2 regions of the Desulfosporosinus sp. genome follow, and region 2 is predicted to be linked to the other one. Evidence: predicted binding sites of a transcription regulator. Region 2 holds the regulator's gene; the other holds the start of a gene.
What was found. The regulator CtsR, encoded in region 2, represses protease genes until heat stress. The targets are predictions, from matches to a motif close to AAGGTCAANNAAGGTCAAAT.
Positions count from the first base shown of each region.

Region 1: the regulator CtsR is predicted to act here: its motif matches at 5,749-5,768, upstream of clpP (ATP-dependent Clp endopeptidase proteolytic subunit ClpP).

Region 1 covers NZ_JABZFS010000038.1:166,783-176,091, forward strand. The annotation lists gene HGJ98_RS07875 (acyltransferase) at 1-34, opposite strand, end outside; gene HGJ98_RS07880 (acyltransferase family protein) at 31-1,065, opposite strand; gene HGJ98_RS07885 (hypothetical protein) at 1,263-1,937, opposite strand; gene HGJ98_RS07890 (hypothetical protein) at 2,424-3,167, opposite strand; gene galU (UTP--glucose-1-phosphate uridylyltransferase GalU) at 3,437-4,321, opposite strand; gene HGJ98_RS07900 (hypothetical protein) at 4,566-4,976, shown strand; gene clpP (ATP-dependent Clp endopeptidase proteolytic subunit ClpP) at 5,056-5,667, opposite strand; gene HGJ98_RS07910 (PAS domain S-box protein) at 5,828-7,588, opposite strand; gene HGJ98_RS07915 (hypothetical protein) at 8,002-8,451, shown strand; gene gdhA (NADP-specific glutamate dehydrogenase) at 8,631-9,309, shown strand, end outside.
Region 2 covers NZ_JABZFS010000080.1:173,486-182,794, forward strand. The annotation lists gene HGJ98_RS20235 (ATP-dependent Clp protease ATP-binding subunit) at 1-1,888, opposite strand, end outside; gene HGJ98_RS20240 (protein arginine kinase) at 1,965-3,026, opposite strand; gene HGJ98_RS20245 (UvrB/UvrC motif-containing protein) at 3,016-3,531, opposite strand; gene HGJ98_RS20250 (CtsR family transcriptional regulator) at 3,545-4,015, opposite strand; gene HGJ98_RS20255 (hypothetical protein) at 4,261-4,560, opposite strand; gene HGJ98_RS20260 (Xaa-Pro peptidase family protein) at 4,793-5,980, opposite strand; gene HGJ98_RS20265 (hydantoinase/oxoprolinase family protein) at 6,063-8,039, opposite strand; gene HGJ98_RS20270 (vitamin B12 dependent-methionine synthase activation domain-containing protein) at 8,065-8,739, opposite strand; gene rbr (rubrerythrin) at 9,308-9,309, opposite strand, start outside.

The sequences.
Region 1 (9,309 bases), on a different contig from region 2:
CCGGTTTCGTTGCAAAGGTGTTACGTTTAATCATGCCGAATGTTCCCTTCCCTTATTCATGGGTTCTCCAAGTGCTAAGAATCTTCCGTAGGGGAAACTTTGAATGACCATATAAAAAAGCAACGGGCATAGAATCCCTACCACAAAAAAGCGAACCGGTGTCATAGGGATAATCTGACGGACTATGTAGACTGAAGGAATATGCAAATACATAATTACCATGGCCGCTCTGCCTATCCTAATTAAGGTCTTATTAAAAACCTGCCACTTAGAAAGAATTAAACTTAGTTGAACTAAAAAGAACGTAAAAATTAAAGGAAGGATTAGATTCAACCCAAAATAATAGTATTGGCGATGTTTCATATCCAAGCCATAATCTAGGATTTGCCGCGAGTAAAGATGAATGAACCCTATAAAGAGTATAAAAGATACTCCTAACACTATTTTCCGACTTGAAGGTTTATCTAATAGCTTTGTTTGTTTGCAAAAGTGACCACCTGAATAAAAGACTAAAGCGTATAATCCAACGTCCATATTCCAAGGGACGAAACTCTCTGGCAAATAACGTGATTGCCAATAGGCTATTAAAAAAGCTACAAGTACAATAAGCCCTTTATAGAACCCAGAGGGTATTTTTCTGCATAAGAAATCATATCCGATCTGTACAAAAAATAAGCAGGTTGTAAACCAAAAGGTAGCATAAACCCCTTCTAGTAGACTTCCACCTAGCAAAAAGGCCTTCCAATTTGCACTCCAAAAGTAAGCTGCAGATTGGCCTCTCCAAAGACTCACACTGAACATACCTAGGGCTAATAACATCAGATAATATGCGTAAGGGACCAATAAATGGTTCACCTTGCGTTTTATATATGATAGCTCTGTTTGTTGTGAGTTGAGGCGATACAAATAACCACTGATAAAGAAAAACAGAGGCATATGGAACCAGAACATGTAGAAGGCATTTTTGCTTCCTGAGTGTCCCCAGACAACCGCCATTATTCCTAAGCCTTTTAAAACGTCTACCCACACAACCCGCTCCATTTTGGGACTTTTGGCGGTTTCCACGATCTAAGCTCAGCCCCTCTTTCTTCCCTACATCTCAAGGAAATGATTCTGAACAATAGTTTATCACACACCTAGTTTGGTGCATATAGGTTAATGTCATCCTTCGCTGCGCTCAGGATGACATGAGTAAAAGAGAACCCTAAAGTTATACTTTCTGAAACTTAAAAAAAGACTACCCCTTAAGGTAGCCTTTTTACTTACTGAATGGTACTTTCTCCCGTAATCATCCAGCGTGAAGTTTGTTTGACTAGATTTACCCGAACCTGCACTATTTGTTCATGTTCGTCCCCGACCGGAGCCCCGTCGGTCAGATTGTAATCCCTTGCTGTGTACCGATAATCTACGCGCAGGGTAGCCGCATTTTCCGAGACGCTTTCAACATCAATCTGGTCGAAGGTAATTTGAGTTACATCCAAGCCTATCCCTTGAACTAAGTATTCTTCCGCTCGGCGAGCATGTTTTTCAAACAAATCACCCGTATAGGCTTTAGCTAGCTTGGCACGGAAGGTAGCCATATCTGTGGATTTCCAAGCTCCGAAGAAAATACCAATGTTCTGCTTATAATCAGTTATGATCTGCTGAGCCAAGAGAGATTCTTTGTCGGTAAGAGTACCGTGGTTAGTTTGCGGAATCTTCGATCCATTCTCATTTTCGTTTTCTGACGTTCCCCCTGCTACAACATCCGAGTTGGGTGGAATCTTGACAGGATCACTCAAGGTTCCTGAAACTGTTTGTATCTTATCTTGGCCACGTAATTTTGAGATAAATGACGTTGGGGAACTCGAATTCGTGAGTAAAGACATACCTAAGGTCCCGACCAAAACACCAAGACCTAAAGCGGCCGCTCCAAACAAATAATTCATTTTACGCATAAAGACCAGAATCTCCTTCAAATGATTTTATTACTATCTTGACCAAAGGAAGGAGATGTTAGACATCGATTCAAAAAAACACAAGACCTGTCCATTTAAGGTGGCCTTGTATTTGAATGTCATATTCAGTTTTAACAACCAAACCTGCTTTCAACCTTGTAAATAATACAAGGTCACAGTCACTAGATTTAGTTGCCCTATTAAATTGTAAGATGAAAAACTACCTGACACTTATCAACTGATTGGCAAATCTCCCTCCTGAACCTGTAAACTATGCGATCCATTAAATAACCAATTTGACAGATCGAATTTATATAAATTTAGGAGTGCATTGTCGTTTCAACCGACACTCTATGCCTTTAGTTTTAATCAGAGCAGCCATTGTGCACCTTGGAAATAATTTAATGCGACGTTTACCACTTATACTGCTACAACTAAGCTTCATTCCATTCCTAGGTTTATTACATTACTTGATGCCTAAAACTATTACCTTTTGGTTGCAAATGGCGTCGCCCCGTAGATTTTTGAACTTGCATCATTACGCATGATGTGTGCATCGAGATCGTGAATGCCTTGATGGAACTGTTCGATTCGAGTTTTATCCTTCGAATCAAAAGCATCAATGCCGCTGTTAAGAAGCACATCTAGGTAACCTGTGAAGGTTGCCGCTTTGGAAAGATTCGCTTCATTCTTGTACTGCTTGTCCAACAATGCTTTGTGGAACACAATATACTTCTTTATATCCTCTTCATTCATCTGAGGACCTGCTGCCAACCCATAAAGATATCCATCTACATACTGGTGGATATTCCATGCAGAGCCAAAAGCTAGGGTTTTAACATCATTACTTAATGCAGCCTCACCGAAGTATCCAGTGACAGACGGCGCCATGTCTATCAGCGTGGTATCCGGTTCCCTATATTTACTCTTATTTCCGGGATCACTTTTTGGAGGTGCATTAATGGCCGGGGGTGCTGTGGTTGTTGTCTGTTCTACCCCTTGCGCGGGTGGTGGAGCAGTACCCTCTGGCAACATCGTGCCATTACTGCCATTAGTGCTGTTAGCGTCATCAACAGCTGGTGTTTGAATGACTACCTGGTCAGTGATAGCACTCTGTTGCCGAAAAACCTTCCAGACGCTAGGGCCATAAACCCCTGCTGCAACAACAGCACCTGCAAGAACTAACGTCCCTGCTAAGGTTACTATCCTCTTCTTGTCTATTGGTATCATTAGTCTCTTCCCTCCTTTAATCTTTTTATGGTACGAATGCATTTTACCAATTAATGGCATAAAAGGATGTCGTTTTTGCTGTAGAGTTCGATCCTTTTTCCGTTCTCAAGTTTCATGAACTGCCAAAAGCCTTCTTGTTGTCCATATAATTCGCGATAATCGAGCAGCATTAGTTTAAAATTAACATAAAGAAAACCCCACCTTATAGGTGAGGTCGTTGTTCACATCTTAAGTTATTTACTTAAGTTTGTTCAAATTAAGCGACTTTTTTATTTTTTGTCTGCTATCCTAACTAGATCTCGGAGATAATTAATTAATTCTTCAGACAGATCGTCCCGTCGCAAGGCATAATCAATGGTTGCTTCCACAAAACCCAACTTATCTCCGACATCGTACCGTCGACCTTCAAATTCATAGGCCAGTATTTCCTGAGACCGGCCCAATTGCTTAATACCATCGGTGAGCTGTATCTCTCCACCTCTACCGGCAGGTAGAACTTCTAATATATCAAAAATTTCAGGATTTAAGATATAACGCCCCATTATGGCTAAGTGAGTATTTGGGGCTTCCTCTGGACGAGGTTTCTCCACCATGTTCTTAGCGCGGTAAAGCCGATCCTCAAACTTGTCTCCATCCACGATTCCGTATTTTGAAGTGTCCTCAAGGGGAACCTCTTGAACTCCTACGATACTTGCTCCATACCGCTGGTAGTGATTTATCATCTGCCTTAGTGCCGGCACTTCTGAATGGATAACATCATCTCCTAAAAGAACTGCAAAGGGCTCATTTCCGATAAATTTACGTGCGCTATAGATTGCATGCCCCAAGCCTAAGGCTTCTTTTTGCCGAACATAATAAATATCTGCCATTCGAGCAATGTCTAGAACTAAATCTAAAAGGTCATCTTTGGAGTTCTTCTCCAGAAAAACTTCAAGCTCCATGGAACGATCAAAGTGGTCTTCAATCGCCCGTTTGTTCCGCCCTGTCACAATAATAATATCTTCTATTCCGGATTGAATGGCCTCTTCAACAATGTATTGTATCGTCGGTTTATCTACAATCGGCAGCATTTCTTTCGGTTGGGCTTTTGTTGCTGGTAAGAAACGGGTACCCAATCCGGCTGCAGGTATTATTGCTTTGCGAATTTTGCGCATTATAAAACGCCTCTCCTTTTGTGCAAAAAATCTATGTGCTCATTAATCTAATATTAAAGTAGTCCAACTAATTCGCACATCCTTGCAACTACATAGGTGATGATTTCGACATAAGGGTATTAATTACCTTCTGTCCTATAAATATATGTAAAACACTACATAATGTGAGAAATTATTATTTATCTCCCCATTAATTACCTATTTTTCTAGGCATGCTCTTTACGTTTCTAACCATACTAACTATATGAAAAAACTTAAACGCTTCTTAATATATGGTACCATCGGCCTTGTTGTCGAGGTCATTTATACGGGTTTAGCTTCCCTTCTCAAAGGGGATTTAAGTATGCAAGGGTTCACCTTCTTGATCATGATCCCTATTTATGGGCTGGCTATTTTTCTCGAACCCTTACATGCCAAATTGCGACCTCATCCCTGGTGGATCCGCGGACTTACTTATTTAGCCCTGATCTGGACAATTGAATACTCAAGTGGGTATATCTTAGCTTTAATCCTAGGAAAATGTCCCTGGAACTATACTGATACATTAAATGTTAACGGATACATTACTCTCCGAATGGCTCCCGAATGGTTCCTTGCCGGATTGGGTTTTGAACACCTACATGATTTTTTGGATAGATTACCTTTTGAGATCTAATGCCCATACCGGGCGCACGGCAAAAACGCAAGGGCGATAATCGCCTTTGCGTTTTTAGAGTTACCTGTTTATTTATTTCTTACTTTTCCAGAGAAGACTCAAGCTTCTCTAAAACTTGGTCAACAAGACCGTATTCTTTGGCTTCTTCTGCTGTCATATAATAATCACGCTCTGTATCCCGTTCAACTTTTTCAATGGGTTGCCCGGTTCTCTCGGCAAGAATTTTGTTCATCTTGGCTTTGGTTCTGAGTAACTGTTTAGCATGAATTTCGATCTCTGTCGCTTGTCCGGAAAGTCCATGTCCCCCGATTAGCGGCTGATGAATCAAAACTTCTGAATTAGGCAAGGCTACTCGTTTTCCCTTTGCACCGCTTGCCAAGAGGAAAGCACCCATGCTGGCTGCCATACCAATACATATCGTACGGACATCCGAGCGGATATATTGCATGGTGTCATAAATAGCCATTCCAGCTGTAATTGAACCACCAGGGCTGTTTATATAGAGATTTATATCCTTTTCAGGATCCTCTGCTTCGAGGAAGAGCATTTGCGCTACAACAAGATTGGCTACATCATCATCGATTCCACCGCCGAGGAAAATAATACGGTCTTTTAATAGCCGTGAGTAAATATCGTAGGAGCGCTCCCCACGATTTGTTTGTTCCACTACCATTGGGACGAGATAACCCATTCACACATTCCCCCTATTCGCTTTCATTAAGGTACTACTATAACATAGTATATTCTTGCCGTATAACTATATTTTAGTACAAAGGTCAGTTAAGGTCAAATAATTTGATGCAAAAATTTACATAATCATGATCATTCAAGAATTAGTGAACGTTTCTTTGCTATTTCGACATAGGAACTTTGAACTTAATATTGAATGTTGAGCCTCTTGGGCCGGATTCAATCTTAACAATTGCTTTATGCCTTTCAGCAATTCCATAACAGACTGCCAAACCTAACCCTGTACCCATCTCTTTTGTCGTAAGAAACGGAGTACCTAACCGATCTATTATTTCTGGCTCAATACCTGTTCCTTGGTCTTGGACGGCTAAAATCACTTCATTGTCTTCAATAAATGTTTTTATTGTCAGACGTCCGCCTCTCGTCATTGCTTCAAGTCCATTTCTCGCTAAATTTAAGATCATCTGACGCATTTCTTTATCATCAAGCATTAAATCTGGGACCTTACTTAGTTCAGCTGTTACGTTCTTTTCATTATTAATAGCATCAGCCTGTACAAGAGGAAGTATGCTGTTTATTATATCATTGAGATTATTAGGCGCCACCTCTGTAACTTTAGTGCGGCTTATAGAGAGAAATTCCGTAATAATAAGATTTGCACGATCAAGTTCGCTAATCATTAATGGAATATACTCATTGTATTTATTGGGATTGTTGTTTCCTCCCAGCAGTTGTAAGAATCCTCTCACCGTTGTCATGGGGTTTCTAACTTCATGACCAATGCTTGCGGCCATTTCACCGACTAGATTCATCTGATCCATTCGTATCATATCTTTTTCTATCTTTTTTTGAGCGGTTACGTCCCTCACAATGGTTGATGCCCCAATGATTTCATCAGCATGATTTTTGATCGGAGATACTGTCAAAAAGACATTGATAATCCGTCTATCTTTTCTTACTCGCGTCGTCTCATAATGTAAAAGAGATCTTCCTTGGGAGATGTTTAGAAAAATATCATCTAACTCTCCCTGCTTATCTGGAGGGACCAGTTCTTTAATCGACTCACCGATAATTTCAGAATCAGAATATCCATAAATACTCTCTGCACCTCTGTTCCAATCGATAACTATTCCTTCTAGGGTCATCCCAATAATCCCATCATCAGTAGACTCAACAATTGAGGCTAACCGAGAAATCTTCTTTTCAACTTTTCTACGTTCGTCAACCTCTTTAATTAGCTTTTGATTGATTTCCTCTAACTCCCTCGTCCGTTCTTTAACTAACCTATGGAGATGGGTCCTATGTAAAAAATTTTGAAAGTTTGATCTGTACAGTGTTACTGACAAAATCCATGATACCAAAATAAGCAGTAATATGTTCAAATAATGACCATTTAGAATGACCGAATTAGGTTGATATAGCGTTATTCCTATCATCACAATAATGTAGGATGAGAAATATATCCAAAAACTAACTTTTGGTTTTAGATTAAAGACGACGGCTACTGAAAAACACCCTATAACATAAACTGTCAGATGTCCATGAATCCTCTGATCAACCCAGCCAGTGATAAATGCACTAGTTAACAAACTAACTAATGCAAAAAAGATCTCATAGATCTTATGAACCGTCCTTACATCCTCCATGGACTGAAGGTTAGAATGCCAGTAAAACGCCGAAATTATTATCAAACTAAGTCCTAAGGCAACATGGGAATACAATAGCCATTCATAAGCGGGAGTATTGCTCCAAAGTCCCCTTGTAAAAATACTATAATCATTAAAAATAAAAAAGATAGTTAATAAAAGCAGGATTGTGGATAAGATTCTTAAGCGTAAATAATTGGCATAAACATGATTATTTAAGAATTCTTCCTGAAACTCTAAGCATGGTTCATCCTTCGTTAAATTAATAATACCCATTTTGCACATCCTGTTCTTTATTTAACTATCTTAATTATAACAATTTAAACGCTAATTTTCTATAATTCACCATAATTTCCATATATCCTACTTAGCTCGCAAAAAAACTGTTTAAACTTAACCTAATGCCCTTAACATAATATTCCTTTTTTACATATACTGGATTGAGATCCTCGGAAAGGCGGTGGATTTAAGACGTGGATCAAAACAAGACGCAACACTCCCCTCCTCCGTCCTATTTTAGACCTTACCCCTCAAATCCAAGTAATTTTCGAGGCTATAAGCCTTCATATCCTAACCCGCATAGTTGTTCTCCTCCCTCCATGCCGCTTCTTTCTTCAAAGCCAATACCTAACCTTGGCTATTGGGAACTGTTATCCCCCGCTCTTTTTGGGGCAGTTAGTGCGCTTGTTTTGAGCTTGTTCTCTGAAAGAAAGAGTGAAGATTATATCGAACGGTCTGAGGGAAATCTTTTTAAATTTGTTCTTGTGGGGTATTCAACGGGAGCTTTAGTTTCAACTTATTATGCGGTAAAAAAAGTTATTGATGAATCTCGCCCCACTTACAATAATCTGTTTCCGCCCCTTGCAGGAGTTCTCGTTACGGTCATATTGCTTTTCGGTTCTGTGGATCTTCTTCTCTACAGATTTTTCCCATCCAGTTGGGAAGGGGATGTGGGAGATAACTTTTGCACTCAAACCTTCTCATTTCTATATTTAAGTTCAACCACAATAGCTACTGCGGGCTTAGGTGACATTAAACCAACAAACGTGACTGCCCGTGCTTTAATTGCACTAGAAATTACGTTTTACCTGTTTACTATGGCTACAGCAATTCCACTCTTCCTAGTCCAGGCAAAATAATTAGATAACATGATCGAACCAAGGGGGCAGTTCAGGCAACTGTCCTTTTTAGGGCTAAAAAACTAGGTTTTCGATCATGTATAATGAATTCATGCTGTTAGATACTTATAATTGGACGAGAATAGCTGTATTATAAAAGGCGAATTAAAATCTATAAAATTACAAAGGGGTAATTTAAGATGAAAATTTTAGCAGATGTAATGGAACAAGTAGTGAAAAAGAATCCAAATGAAACCGAATTTCTCCAAGCCGTCAAAGAAGTCCTCGAATCAATTGATCCCGTCGCTGAGAAACATCCTGAATGGGTGAAGGCAGGAATATTCAGCAGGATTGTTGAGCCGGAGAGACAAATTATGTTCCGAGTCTCTTGGGTTGATGATAGCGGAAACGTTCAAGTGAACCGTGGGTTCAGAGTACAATTTAATAGTGCCATTGGTCCTTACAAAGGTGGATTAAGATTCCATCCATCCGTTAATCTAGGTATCATTAAGTTCCTAGGATTTGAACAAATCTTTAAAAATTCACTAACCAGTCTCCCCATCGGCGGCGGTAAAGGCGGCAGCGATTTCGATCCGAAAGGTAAATCTGACGGAGAAATCATGAGATTCTGCCAAAGCTTTATGTGTGAGTTATCAAAACATATCGGAGCAGATACTGACGTTCCTGCCGGTGATATTGGTGTCGGGGGTCGTGAAATCGGCTACATGTACGGTATGTACAAACGAATCCGTAATGAATTTACTGGCGTCCTTACCGGTAAAGGGTTAGCTTGGGGTGGAAGCTTAGTACGTACTGAAGCTACGGGTTATGGTCTTTGCTACTTTATGGAGGAAGCTCTCAATGCTAAGGGGAAATCCT
Region 2 (9,309 bases):
GTGCCTTTTCGATCTCATCCAATAAAACGACACTATATGGTTTTCGCCTTACCGCCTCGGTAAGCTGACCTCCTTCATCATGTCCAATATATCCAGGAGGCGCTCCTACAAGCCGAGAAACCGCATGTTTCTCCATATACTCTGACATATCAATGCGAATTAAAGCTTTTTCATCCCCGAACATTCCCTCTGCCAAAGCACGACCAAGTTCTGTTTTACCAACGCCTGTTGGTCCAAGGAAAATAAAGGAACCTATGGGACGTTTAGGGTCTTTCAGCCCTGCCCGTGCTCTCCGTACCGCCCGAGCTACTGCTGTAACGGCGTCCTCCTGCCCAATAAGTCGTTGATGAAGAAGATCTTCTAAATGCAAGAGACGTTCACTTTCTTCTTCGGCAAGTTTTTTGACAGGAATTCCTGTCCAGCTAGCTACTATCTGTGCGATATCCTCCCCAGTCACCATGGCATTTTCTTTATAGCGCTTAGTTTGCCACACATCTCGTTGCTCAGCAAGTTCACTACGAATTTTTTGTTCCTGGTCTCGGATTTGAGCAGCTTTCTCAAACTCTTGACTAGAAACCGCTGCCTCTTTTTCTTTTTTCAGGCGTTCCGCTTCTTCTTCCAGAAGTTTTAAATCAGGAGGAGCAGTATAACTAGTAAGTCGAACACGTGAAGCTGCTTCATCCATTAAATCGATCGCCTTATCCGGCAGGAATCGGTCCGAAATATAACGGTCTGACAGGCGTGCAGCGGACTCAATCGCCTCATCCGTTATCTTCACTCGATGATGAGCTTCGTAACGATCCCTTAGACCACTCAGAATCCCTATTGCTTCCTCTACGGTAGGTTCACCAACATTGATCGGTTGGAAACGACGCTCTAGGGCTGTATCCTTCTCAATATATTTTCGGTATTCTTCTAATGTTGTAGCCCCTATACATTGTAATTCGCCTCTGGCTAGAGCGGGTTTTAAGATATTTGCGGCGTCGATTGCACCTTCTGCAGCACCAGCACCTATCAAGGTATGAAGTTCATCAATAAAAAGTATGATATTCCCGTCCGCACGGATTTCCTCCATTACTTTCTTTAAGCGCTCTTCAAATTCACCACGGTATTTACTTCCTGCCACCATTGAGGAAAGGTCTAAGGTAATAACTCGTTTGTTGACCAAAATTTCCGGAACTCTGTTATTCACAATGCCTTGTGCCAGTCCTTCAGCAATGGCTGTTTTACCAACACCAGGCTCTCCTATAAGCGCAGGATTATTCTTGGTTCGTCGGCTTAAGACCTGAATGACCCGTTCTATTTCCTTTTCCCTTCCAATCACTGGATCTAGACGTCCTTCTCGCGCCTGCAAAGTAAGGTCTCGTCCGAACTCGTTAAGAGCGGGCGTATTAACCGGCCCCGCATTTTTAGATGTCGGTACGGAGTTTGGGGCTGGTATTGCGGATTCATCTAATTCTCCACCTAATAACTTAACAACCTGTTTCCATACCCTTTCAGGCCCCACATTGAGGTTCCCCAGGATGCGGGCCGCTATTCCTTCACCTTCCATAATCAGACCCAGCAGTAAATGTTCGGTTCCAATATAATTAACTTCTTGCCGATGAGCTTCCTCATTAGCTAATTCTAGAACTTTTTTGACTCGGGGTGTAAAACCGACTTCTCCATTAAAAGGCTGGCCTACCCCGGTTATTTGTTCAACCTGACTTCGAATTTTAGCAAGGTCTAGGTTCATTCCAGTTAAGGCTTGGGCAGCAATTCCTTCCCCTTCCTGAATTAACCCAAGCAATACGTGTTCAGTTCCTACTACTTGATGTCCCATTCGTTTGGCTTCACTGTGAGCTATTGCTAATACCTTTTGTGCACGTTCAGTATAACGACCTTTCATTATTCCTTCATCCTTTCTTTATGTGATGCGCGCGATTCGACGCCGAGTTTGAACTAGTAGTGAAAGCGAAGTTTCATTACTGTATCGTGCCTCGGTCTTCGCACATGGCGTTTCGAATTAGACGAGCCCGCTCCTCATCCCGTTGGCTAGGATCAAGCCCCCGATCGAGAATGTATTGCAAGCATCCAGGGCGGGTATCGACGATTAACGTAGCAAAGCAATCCTTGGTCTTCGGTAATATCCCCATATCAGACCCTAATTTATCATGCGACAAAAGATGCATCGCATCTTCGGAAGAAAGCAGCCGTGCATTTTGCAAAGTACCTCGAGCCCTCCAAACTTTATCCTCTAAAAGCATAGGCATTTGCTGACGCAGGTTTTCTCGGGCTTGAAGTTCATGCTCTACGATCTGTCTGGTTACCGCATCTAAATGAGTTAAGATATCTTCTTCACTTTTACCCAGGGTAATCTGATTGGAGATTTGATAGATGTGCCCAAAGGCCTGAGAACCTTCCCCATATAACCCACGGACAGCCAAACCTAAGCGGGCCGCCGCTCCTAGAACCTGTTGAACTTGTTTAGTAATAACCAAGCCAGGCAAGTGGACCATAACTGAAGCCCGAAGCCCAGTTCCTACATTCGTAGGACATGCAGTGAGGTACCCTTGACTTTCTCTATAGGCAAAATCCAGCTTTGCCTCCAGAAGATCATCTAAGGCTGTTGCCAAGCGATGTGACTCAATTAGCTGATTACCCGGTAAAAGAACTTGAAGTCTTAAATGATCTTCTTCATTTACCATGACTGCATAACGATGATCAGAGTTCAACGCTACACCACACGCACTGGTCGTGCCTCCTAAACTAGGACTTATTAAATGTTTTTCGATCAACACTTGTTTTTCTACATCATTTAGCTCTGCTAGGGATATATAGTGAAGATTCTCGTCATTTCCTTCCACATAGCCTAAGGCTTGGGAAATAATCTTTTCAACTTCGGCAGCATTTTCTTGGCTTAGGCCATGGGGAAAAGGAAATTCCTCGAGGTTACGCGCTAATCTCACTCGACTGCTAATAACGACTGGAGAATCTGTTTCGCTCATCCAGGCACTTTGCTGTAAAAGAAGTTCCTTACGACTCACTTTTTTCCCCTCCCGTCGATTGTTCAATTTTGCGAATCTGATCTCTTACTATAGCAGCCTCCTCAAAGGCTTCTTGTTCAATCAAGTTTTTAAGTGTTTCCTTTAATTTTCGTTGTTCCACTCGACTTCTAATCTCAGCTCCACGTCTTACAGGGATCTTACCGACATTTTGCCCTCCACCATGCACTCGACGCAACAACGGCTCAAGCTGATTTTCAAAGGTTTCATAACAGGTGCTGCAGCCGAGCTTTCCGACTTGGGTAATTCGAGAAAAGCTAATTCCACATTTAGGACACTTCATCTCCATAGGTTGCTCTTTTGTCGTAGCATTAAAGCCAAAAAGTGCTTGTAAAAACTCCGGTACAATAGCGGGATGAAAAACCAAACTTACTTCCTGAGTTTTTTTAGCACAAGTCTCGCAGAGGTAGACCTCACGAGTTTGTCCATTTTCTGTTATAAACAATTGCATAATAGCCTCTTTCTGTTGACAATGTTGACAAAGCATTCTAACTCCTCCTTTACACCAAATCATCTCTACTTAAGGTTGTTAAAATATCCTTCATAAGGCGTGCCCGCAAAGCATCCCAATCTCTAAATTCTCCACCTAAATTATTGCCAGAAAGCACGCTCTTAATCAGCGCCGCTTCCCTAGGAGTTATTAGTTCCTCATCTAAAAGCCGTTCCACCAAGGCATTTGATCGGTCACGGGAAAGTTGTTCTCCAACTAGTTGACGCATTACTTGTTGATACTGCCCTTCAATACCCAATCCTAAGCGAATTATTCTCAGATATCCTCCGCCCCCTCGGCGACTTTCGACAAGGTACCCTCTTTCAACTGTAAAACGAGTGTCTAATACATAGTTAATCTGAGATGGAACACAGGCAAACTCACCTGCGAGCTCACTTCGTTGTAACACAATATATCCTTCTGATGTTTTTTCTAGAATCTGTTTCAAGTATTCCTCAATGCGATCCGCTAGGTTTCCCATTGTTTATGTCTCCTTGTCAACGTAATATTTCTAGATACATATCATTGACCTTCCCTGACCTTCTAGTTATATGATACCCAAATTTATATATTTTTGCAAAGATTTTTTGCAAAAATTTAATAGGTTATTGCAAGATGTATTTATTGGATTTAACCCTAGCCTTAGTTAGACGAGCTTAACTGAAAAAGGGTTACGTCTATTTTCTGACGTACCCCTTCTCCTCTCTGAAAAATATCTGTTTACAACTACTTTGAAACTATAACAAAGTAAAACCAAGAAGATAGTGTTAGTAAACCAACACCGCCCAACAACCAAATGACAGGCTGCCCTTCAAGTCGTTTTGAATATATCCCTTGTAGCCGTGAGGGATTTCGCTCTATTTGCTCAGTAGGTTTAGCAATGGATGGTTTGCCCAGAGATTCACTCAGTTTCCGCATTCCAACTTTAGATGAGGTCACCCGAGGGGATATATCTATCCATTGCAACGAGCCTTTTAGCATTAGGTTAAGCTCCTTGGAACTTAGCCAAACATAGTTCTCTTTCATGGTTTTCCTCCACTAGTCCTCGATCCAATCAGATTAAGGTAAGTATTCCCCAGTTTCTAGTGGTTCAATCTCCCTAGGGAATTAGCGCCACTAGTTATAGTTTCTATCTAGGACGAAAAAATCCCTGCCGCTTAGGCAGGGACCTTTGTCCTTAAATTCTACAAAATCTACGCTATTATATCATCAAACGCACATACTCCAATGTCTTATTACCAAATCATCAAAAATAATCTTAAAGAACTATTAATTCTCTTGGTGTTACGGATAAATATCTTGCACCCAGGTCAGATTCAATGACGACTGTATCTTCAATCCCAACGACTCCAACCCCGGGGAAAACAAACTTAGGTTCAATAGCCACTACCATTCCAGATTCCAAGACCTCACTGGATCCTTTGCTAATGGTTGGGAGCTCATCAAGTTCTAGGCCTACACCATGCCCAACAAAGCGGACCTTCGCTGTTCCATAGCCCATGAAATTATCTCCGTAAGGCGTATTCTCCTGGACCCAGTTTAGAATTTCTTCATAAACTTCACCCGCTACCCGTCCCGGTATCAAGGCCCTGCGAATTCTCTCCTCCACCTGTCTTGCTGTCTCATAGGCGATTGTCAGCTCTTCGGATAAAGGTCCTAAACTCAAAATTCGGGTTTGGTCAATCTGATAACCGTTAACGACGGTCACCATATCTATAACAATCGGTTCACCTTTCTGAATCTGCTCCATAGAAGCTCCATTCGGATGGGCAATGGAGATACCTTGTCCTGTGACAGGCCCATCAAAGCAACTACGAACTGCTGCTCGAGCACCTGAAGCGATTACACCAACATGAAACTCAGAATCAAATCCTCGCATACGAACGTGACCACCATGACCGAGTGACCTTGCCTTGCCTTCTAACAATCCTTCGAATTCGACCTCACTCATCCCAGGATGAAGAACTTCCTTGGCAAATTCGAGCACCAAGGGTAAGATTCTTGCACTTTCTTCAAGTCGAGCTATCTCCCAACTCGTCTTAACTGAACGCTGTCGGCGTACCTCTTTGGAGATATCCACCATCCTAACTTCCGGAAATGTTTTACAATAACGCTCATACTGATTTACAGGGAGAACATCCAATTCCAGTCCCAATAGTCTTGGCAAGGGGAGTCCGGCTTCTTGGATATTATTAGGAATTTTTGACATCCCTCTAAGGGGAAAGACCTCCCAAGAACTTTCCTTCTGAGCTCTGTCGAAATCTCGATAGGCAAGGACAAGCGGCCTTCCTTCCACCGGAATGTAGATATGAACATTTTGAGCAGTCCCCGTATAATAGAGTGTATCCGCTCGTTGAACCAATAGTGCTCCGTCAATTTCCCTCTTCCTTAGGTTGACTTGAAAATCAGCAACTCGTTTTTCTAATTCTTTACTAGGTACTCTCATTCCTTCCCCTCCGTTTTGTGTAATATTCAGAATGTTCTATACCATTATGTTCATATTTCCGCTGAATTGCAAGCCTTTTAATTTATGACCAAGTCGAAGTTCCGATTGCTGTGACTTTAATTTTGCATTCAATAAAAAGAGGATGATCCGGAGAATAATTGATCTCAGCGTTAATATCTTCACGTTTAACAATAAGCTCATAGTGCTGGGCTCCAGTTTTTTCTGCTTCCCGTGAAGCATGCTTCCGGGCTTCATTCTCGGCATAATCGACCGCTTCCTCAAATTCATCTAAATGTTTGTGTCCCTTTAGCGAATAAACGACAAACCCGCCAAAGTTTGAATCCGGTCGAATCATCGTCTCAACGTTTACAACAATTTTTCCAACTGCGGCTCCTACCGCATTTGCTACTTCAGCATGTTCTGGAACAAGTAATGGTGTATTTAAAAGCTTAGCGACTTGGGGTAACCAAGCATGGGCCGGTGCACCAATTCCGATGATAGGCATACCCGCATTAAGTCGACAATGAAGCAAACCATTCTCTTGTGGATGAAGGGCCTTATTTAAATAATACATAACCTGTTCATTGCTCAGAGGATTGCTGCTGTTGCCTTCATACATTTGGAAGCTTTGGATTATGGTAAAACAAAGATTATCAATTATCCTTTCAGAGGCTGCATTCAAAAAATCTTCTAAGGATTTCCCCATTTTTTGAGCTAAAAGCTCGCATCCCAGCTTTGCAACTTGATCATTCCAAGCTGTATAAGTCCCACGTACATGAAGGATGTCTGTAGGTGTTAGAGTAACACGGGCAATCAGCCCGAGATTTATTAGTTTCTGAAGGTAGGACTCTGAGCTGAAGAGAATAGGGTCTACTTCCATTTTTTCGGCTAAATAGTAAAAAGTATGGGGTCCCGATCCCAGTAAATCAAGCAATTTAATTTCTGAAGGTAACAGCGTTTCACGATTTTGACGGGGAAAGGCCACAAAGCAATCAACAGACTGAATAACTGAAGTGTTTACTATCTTTGAGGCATATTGAAGAAGCTCCTTCTCGATAGAAGGATATTGGGAAGCCACATAGCAAAGAGGAAAAGCACGCCGAGGTCCCACAAGGAGCTTCCGGTCTTTAGTCATCTGAATCTGACTATCCCCGCCAAGTCCATAGGTATTTATTTCAGCGGAATGGACACGAGTAAACCACCCGCCTACTACCGCCCCCTCTTGGGTTAAACGAGGAATACCTTCCTCGACGAGGGCGATATCGGTCGTTGTTCCCCCTATGTCAACGATTAAAGCATTATCCGTGGGGGTAAGATATGTACCTCCAATAATACTTGAAGCAGGACCAGATAGAATTGTTTCGATGGGTTTCTCACGAGCGACTTGTTCACTCATTAAACTGCCATCGCCTTTAACAATCATTACAGGAGCATTTATCTCTTGTTCGGCAAGAACCTTTTTAACGGATTGAATAAGTTCTGCAATGACTGGGAGAAGTCTAGCATTTAGTACTGCGGTCACAGTACGCTCATATAAACCTAGAGTTGTGGTCAATTCATGGGCACACACAACAGGTATATGAAGCACTTCTTGAACAAGATCCCGAACCTGAAGTTCATGTTCAGGGTTACGTATACTGAGGTATCCGGAAACCGCAACGGCTTCAACCTTACCCTTAAAAGAGACAAGCTGCCCCCGCAGTAAGTCCAGGTCCAAATCTTCCATGGGCCATCCTTTTATATCATGTCCGCCAGGAGTCAGGATGACGTGCTCAGTTGGCAGAATTCCGTTGGGTTTACGACCAACCTGGATTAATCCAACTTCACACCCGCGGCCTTCAACAATTGTATTCGTCGCAAGGGTTGTTGAAAGGGAGACCATAGACAATGTATTAAAGGTTGTTGCGCCTAGACTATCAAGACAGTTGCGAATTCCAATTGTTAAGTCTTCAAGTGTTGTAAGAGCTTTTGATTTTGCAATTATTTCCTTTGAAGCCGGATCGATAATCACTCCATCGGTATACGTTCCACCAGTATCTATCCCTAAAATCCACCCCAATTTAATCCCTCCAATTAAAGAAAACTTACTGATACTTTGCTTTAAGCTCCGGATCATACGGTGATTTTCGCCCAGGGCATTTTTCCCGTGGACATAGTTGGCAATTTTCAAAGGTTCCTTCCTTCGGAAAACGAATTCCGGAAATGGATTTCACAGGCAGCAAAAGAAAACTTTCTGTAAGTTCCACACCGATTTGTTCTTTAACCTGACCGAGCAATTGGAAAAGGGGTTTTTGCTCTGTTATCGGCCAATCAGGCAACGAACCGGGGTTCATATTCGAAGCAGAAGTTAATCCGAATTCCTCATCAAGGATGGTTTTGAAATTTTCCGAAGCCGATTCAAGTATTATTTCTTGGATTGTATCTGCACAAAAGTTTTCAAACATATCTGTAATTCCCTTTCCCCATGCTTCTAATTCCACACCACTAGTTACCACAAAGGGAAAAACCCGATGAATATTTTCCAGGTTAACACTTAAAATACGGCTTTTGAACTTGATTCCATCGATAATAACGTTATGTTCATCACTTGAATCCACATAGGCATGCTTATAAATCACCTTGGGTTTAGCAATATTTCTTGCTTCTTCTGCTAATTCTAATATTCGACTTCGATATGAATGCCCTTCCTTCAATCGAAGCATTCTTAGCAATTGTTCCTCTGAGAGTTCAAAAGGAAGGTGAAGAATTATTGGTTCCATTTCATATTGCCCCTTTCCACTTAGGATATTAGATATCTCGTTAACCATTCTACTCATTACATTCTTAGAAATTAAAATTTCTTCAACTTTGTCCTGGTCCGCAAAAGATTGTATTGTGAAATAAACACAGGCGATAGCATAAAGGATATATTGGATTTCGGCTTAACTTCTTTAATATTCTGTAAACGTTCGTTAAAACCCTGTTTACTGTTATAATATTTTGGATCTACCCCCATCGTAGATCTAAAAGATATACCAATAGTGCCTGGCAAATAGTCTGTATCCACGTTACAAATTCCTATAGATTTTTCAATAATTTCTTACAGCCGAAAAATAACTGCACCCCAATTGCAGGACATTACTGACAATTGGAAGTACAGTTGTTTGAGTCATGAAGAAATATCTAAAATGTTGTGCTATGAAAAAAATACAAATCTCAGAAGGAAAGTTAAAAGGTTTGAGTCCGATACAATATCGAACTCAAACCCAACAAGCAGCCTAGCGAAATAACCTCATCTAATCTTTAGGAGTCATTACAAATAAGTTCCAATCTATACGGCCTTCTTGATT